Solitalea canadensis DSM 3403: one gene and its partner. The protein of the gene in region 2 interacts with the protein of the main gene of each other region in a pairwise test. Links are inferred from orthologs where the notes say so. Each region holds a gene or a part of one and is shown on either strand. Other genes may lie near its edges.

Region 1 (3,037 bases), 1.2 Mb from region 2 along the record:
TATCGTCCTAAAAAAAGTTTACAGGTTTTAGGATAATCCTGTTATGGATTTACAGGTTGTAATAGTTAATAAGTTATAAGAAAGTATATTGAAAGAATGATCAACAAGAGTTGATTTTCAAGAGATGCTGTAGAAAAAACAGTTCCATGAGCCTTGAACTAACAATTGTAGAAAGAAAAGTCCATGGACTATGGTCTATGGTCCATGGACTAAAAAATATTACGACTCCATACCACCACAAACAGCAATTGACTGTCCGGTGATATAAGCACTCATTTCTGAACCTAAGAAAACAGCTAAATTGGCAACGTCTTCAGTTTCGCCCATACGTTTTAATGGGATCGACTCTGACCATTTTGCTACTTGCTCAGCAGGCAATACTTCGGTCATTTCAGTTTTAATAAAACCTGGACAAACTACGTTTGCACGAATATTACGCGAACCTAATTCCTTAGCAATTGATTTGGTAAAACCAATAATACCAGCTTTAGAGGCAGCATAGTTTGCTTGTCCGGCGTTACCCTGTAAACCAACAATAGAGCTCATGTTTACAAACACACCATAACGCTGTTTCATCATTGGTTTTGATGCAGCTTTAGTAACGTTAAAGATTGACTTTAAGTTAACACGTAAAACCTCATCCCATTGCTCTTCAGTCATACGCATCAATAAGCCATCTTTAGTAATACCGGCGTTATTAACTACGATATCGATTTTACCAAATTCAGCTACAATATCATTGATTAGTTGCTCAGCAGCAGCATAATCAGAAGCATCCGAGCGGTAACCTTTAACCTTAGTACCGAACTGTTGTAATTCTTGCTCTAAAGCCTGTCCTTTTTCAACAGATGATAAATAAGTGAAAGCCACTTGCGCACCATTCTTTGCATATAATTCAGCGATCTTACGACCGATTCCTTTAGATGCACCAGTGATCAGGGCTACTTTTCCTTCAAGAAGTTTCATGTTAGATTTGAGATATGAGATTTGAGATATGAGATCAGATCGAAAGTAGAAAATGAGAAATCAAATAAATCAAAACCCTTATAATAAAAAAGATATGCGATGTGTCTCATATCTCACATCGCATATCTGATAGCTAATCTTAGATTTTTCCGGCCTTCTTCAACTCTTCTGCCATAGCTTCGCCAATTTCAGCAGGAGATTCTACTACGCGGATACCGCACTCACGCATAATTTTCATTTTTGCAGCAGCAGTATCGTCAGCGCCACCAACAATAGCACCGGCGTGGCCCATACGACGTCCCGGAGGAGCTGTTTGTCCTGCGATGAAACCAACAACAGGTTTAGTACCGTATTCTTTGATCCAACGTGCAGCTTCAGCTTCCATACCACCACCAATCTCACCAATCATGATGATACCGTCAGTTTCAGGGTCGTTCATTAATAATTCAACAGCTTCTTTGGTAGTAGTACCAATGATTGGGTCTCCACCAATACCGATCGCTGTTGACTGACCTAAATTTTGTTTAGTAATTTGATCAACCGCTTCGTAAGTTAAAGTTCCTGATTTAGAAACAATACCAACACGACCAGGAGTGAAGATAAAGCCTGGCATAATACCAACTTTAGCCTCGCCTGCAGTCATAACACCAGGACAGTTAGGACCGATTAAACGGCAGTCTTTATCTGTTAAGTATTCTTTTACCTGGATCATATCTTTGGTAGGAATACCTTCAGTGATACAAATAATTACTTTGATGCCAGCAGCAGCAGCTTCCATGATAGCGTCAGCAGCAAATGCAGGCGGAACGAAAATGATCGACACATCAGCTCCGGTTTCTTTTACCGCATCAGCCACAGTATTAAATACTGGTAATTCAAGATGATGCTGGCCACCTTTGCCCGGAGTTACACCACCCACTACGTTTGTTCCGTATTCAATCATTTGAGAAGCGTGGAAAGTACCTTCGCTTCCTGTGAATCCCTGAACGATAACTTTTGAGTTTTTATTAACTAGTACGCTCATTTTATGCTTATTTATGAATGTCGATTATTTAAGTCGATTATTTAAAAGGCCATAAAAACCCATAAATCCAATCTCGGTTGAAAGCGAATTAATTATGGGTTTAAAGTTGTGGTGCAAAGCTAAGTTTATTTTAATAAATTGAAAAAGAAGTTTCAGAATTAGCAGCATAGGTTTTTGCATCCTAACAACCCTCTTTTTAACCAATTAAACTACAACTCTTTGCTATAGGGTTAATTTCTTTTTTTCCTATCCCGTATAGGGGTAAAATAAACCTTCATTGTCTTAAGTATATCAACGGATTAAAACCCTGATGTACAACTATGATATCCTTTATAAAACATATATCAACTGCAGTCTCATTGTTTTTATTCATCCCCTCTATTTGGGCTCAGGAACAATTGTTAAAGTATAAGGTGCTCTTTAAAGGCGACAATATTGGCAATATGAGCTGCTTTCAGAAGCAAGATGGTGACAACACCTACCTAAAACTGGTTTCTTGTGCGCAACTGCAAATGCTCATGAAAATAAAGATAAATCTGGAAGAGGAATCGATGTTTAAAAATGGGAAACTGCTCTATTCATCATCATTGAAAACTGTAAACGGAAAAGAAAAAACTAACAAACAAACTAAAGCCACTGATTATGGTTATATGACGTTTTCAAAAGAGAAAAATGGAACGATTAAATGTGACCCAATCGACTACAATATCACACTACTGTACTACAAAGAACCTAAAGATAACCAATTGATTTATTCCGATAGTTTCCAACAGCTTTTGCGAATTAAACAAACAGACACACACCTTTACAAGCTTGAACTCCCGGATGGGAACTTCAATTACTATTATTATAAAAATGGTATTTGTTATAAAGTAGAAATTCATCATACCCTTTACACTATTCATCTGCAGCTGATAAGCTGATCTTCATATAATCTGTACGTATCATGAAAACAACTAATTATGTTTTAATAACTGGCGGAAGTTCCGGACTTGGTAAAGAACTGGCTTTGCAATGTGCAGCTAAAGGATTCAACATTATCCTTAT
Region 2 (2,924 bases):
TCATCCAAAACTCCGCTAAGTGGCGGGTAGTATTTGAATTTTCTGCACGGAAAGTAGGACCGAAAGTGTAGATTTCTCCGAATGCCATAGCGGCTAATTCTCCCTCTAACTGACCAGAAACGGTTAAATTGGTCGCGCGTCCAAAGAAATCTTGTTTATAATCGATTTCTCCTTCTTCGTTGCGTGGTGGATTTCCAATATCAAAAGTAGTTACTTTGAACATTTCACCAGCTCCTTCGGCGTCTGAAGCCGTTAGGATAGGAGTGTGCATGTACACAAATCCTTTTTGGTTAAAGAATTCATGAACAGCAAATGCTAAAGCATGACGTACACGAAAAACTGCACCAAAAGTATTAGTACGGAAACGTAAGTGGGCATTTTCACGTAAAAACTCCAGGCTGTGTTTTTTAGGTTGGATAGGATATTCTTCCGGATCACAATCACCTAAAATTTCAATACTCTTTACCTTAACCTCTACCTTTTGGCCTTTGCCAAGCGATTCAATTAATTCGCCAGTAACAGAAACAGCCGCACCGGTGGTAATGCGTTTCAGCAACGATTCATCGGTATTATTAAAATCAACAACAGCTTGTATATTATTAATAGTCGACCCGTCATTGAGCGCGATGAATTGGTTGTTGCGGAAAGTGCGCACCCAACCTTTGATAGTCACCTCCGATCCAAAAGCTGTGGATTCAAGGACTTCTTTGATGCGTGTTCTTTTTACCATTGTAAATTTATATGTAAATAGTTAATGGTTAATAGTTCATTGATCATAGCAATATGCTATATCTATTAACCAGCAACAGCAGTTATAGCTTTTACTATAACTGCTGTTAAATATTTATTGAAGTTATAGCCATAGTATTGCAACTATGAACTATTAACCATGATCTATGAACTGTTACGCTAAAACCTTAGTAACAAGTTCAGCAGCGTCTTTTAATTGAATAGCCGAATAAACCTTCAATCCAGATTCGTCGATTAATTTTTTAGCTTCAACAGCGTTAGTTCCTTGTAAACGAACAATGATTGGAACCGGAATATTGCCAATGTTTTGATAAGCGTCAATAACACCTTGAGCAACACGGTCGCAACGAACGATACCACCGAAAATGTTGATAAGGATCGCTTTAACGTTAGGGTCTTTCAAAATGATATGAAAAGCCGCTTCAACAGTTTTAGCAGAAGCAGTACCACCTACGTCAAGGAAGTTAGCAGGCTCACCACCAGCTAATTTGATGATATCCATAGTAGCCATTGCTAAACCAGCTCCGTTAACCATACAACCCACGTTACCATCTAATTTAACGTAGTTAAGGCTAGATTTACCAGCTTCCACTTCAGTAGGATCTTCTTCTGATTCATCACGCATAGCAGCGATATCAGCATGACGGTACAATGCGTTCTCGTCAAGATTTACTTTAGCGTCAACAGCTAAGATTTTATTATCAGAGGTTTTAAGAACAGGGTTGATCTCAAACATTGATGAATCTGTTGCCTCGTAAGCTTTATATAAAGCAGCAACAAACTTAACCATGTCTTTGTGAGCATCACCGCTTAAACCTAAGTTGAAAGCAATTTTACGAGCTTGGAAACCTTGTAAACCTACTTTAGGATCGATTTCTTCTTTGAAGATTTTCTCAGGCGTGTGTTCAGCCACTTCTTCGATATCCATACCACCTTCGGTAGAATACATGATGATGTTACGACCTTTAGCGCGATCTAACAAAACACTCATGTAAAACTCTGAGGTTTTGCTTTCGCCAGGGTAATAAACATCCTGCGCAATTAACACCTTATTTACTTTTTTACCCTGAGGACCGGTTTGAGGAGTAATCAACTGCATTCCGATAATTTGTTCAGACAGTGATTTAACATCATCTAGCGATTTAGCCAACTTAACACCTCCGCCTTTACCGCGGCCTCCGGCATGGATTTGGGCTTTAACAACCCACCAGCCTGTACCGGTTTCGGCTTGTAATTGTTTTGCTGCTTCAACGGCTTGTTCAGGAGTATCGGCTACGATGCCTTCCTGAATTCGAACTCCAAAACTCTTCAGAATGGATTTCCCCTGGTATTCGTGAATGTTCATTTGCGGATAAATTTTCTTTTTTCGGAAATAGCGCAACAAAACGGCGCTTTTCTTATTGTGCCGTAAAAGTAGTATTTATAGCTAAGTTTTAAAACCTGTGATTGAATTTTTAAGGCTATTTTTACTATTAAAATATACACACGCTCAGTGTATTGGTGAAGTGCTATTTGTAATTGTTTGTTAAATAGGAAGATAGATGCTTTAAATCAGTTTTTTATTCAGTTAAATTGATAAGGAACCGCTTTTATAAACAAGCCTTTCATAGCCTTTAATATTTTCATAAGACCATTGAATATCTAGTTTTTTCCCTTTATACGCCTGAGGATTTGCTTTCAGTTTTTTAATCAACTCATCTGCTTTTATAATATGAAGAATTACTTTGTAACTGTTAGCATCAGCCTTTCCCAAAATAAGGTATTCATTGTTTCCTGATTTTTTAATCTCCATGAAAGGTAAATCAAACACTCCGCTACAGTCAATGGCATTTTTTAGAAAATCAGCTTTTGCTGCAAAACCTAATGTATCTGCAACAAATGGCGTAAATGGTTTCTCAGTCAGTTTACTTTCTAAATTGCTTTTTCGCTCTTCTGCTTTAATTACTTTGAGATCGTTTAAATAAACCTTTGCTTCCGTAAATTGGTTATTGCTTCCCATTGAAGTTTTTTCAGCTAGTTCAGCAAACACAGGTTTATCATTTTCCAAGAAAACATTCAGACGTCTGTATCCAACCTCCCCACTGTGACCTTCTTCAAATAATGCTACTTGCTTATTGTCCTTGTAATAAACACTAACATCAAAGGTATAATCGCCCAAACTATATTGTAAGCTT

What was found. Proteins that work in one complex are often made in the same cells at the same time.
Region 1: the proteins of sucC (region 2) and sucD interact in binary tests that used the Escherichia coli proteins (3 or more experiments, as listed by UniProt). The link is inferred for Solitalea canadensis DSM 3403 from one-to-one orthologs.

The regions. Positions count from the first base shown.
Region 1 is NC_017770.1:356,195-359,231, reverse strand. What follows is about bases 49-3,017. They hold sucD (succinate--CoA ligase subunit alpha), read right to left. Parts: upstream 1,991-3,017; coding sequence 1,106-1,990; downstream 49-1,105. Other genes in these bases: SOLCA_RS01380 (SDR family NAD(P)-dependent oxidoreductase), read left to right, coding at 2,937-3,017; SOLCA_RS01385 (DUF6134 family protein), read left to right, coding at 2,311-2,913; fabG (3-oxoacyl-[acyl-carrier-protein] reductase), read right to left, coding at 220-966. Outside these bases: more of SOLCA_RS01380, read left to right, coding at 3,018-3,037. UniProt on the Escherichia coli protein: Succinyl-CoA synthetase functions in the citric acid cycle (TCA), coupling the hydrolysis of succinyl-CoA to the synthesis of either ATP or GTP and thus represents the only step of substrate-level phosphorylation in the TCA.
Region 2 is NC_017770.1:1,537,339-1,540,262, forward strand. The notes cover bases 1-2,856. They hold sucC (ADP-forming succinate--CoA ligase subunit beta), read right to left. Parts: upstream 2,096-2,856; coding sequence 905-2,095; downstream 1-904. Other genes in these bases: asnS (asparagine--tRNA ligase), read right to left, coding at 1-730; SOLCA_RS06255 (hypothetical protein), read right to left, coding at 2,318-2,856. In the rest of the region: more of SOLCA_RS06255, read right to left, coding at 2,857-2,924. UniProt on the Escherichia coli protein: Succinyl-CoA synthetase functions in the citric acid cycle (TCA), coupling the hydrolysis of succinyl-CoA to the synthesis of either ATP or GTP and thus represents the only step of substrate-level phosphorylation in the TCA.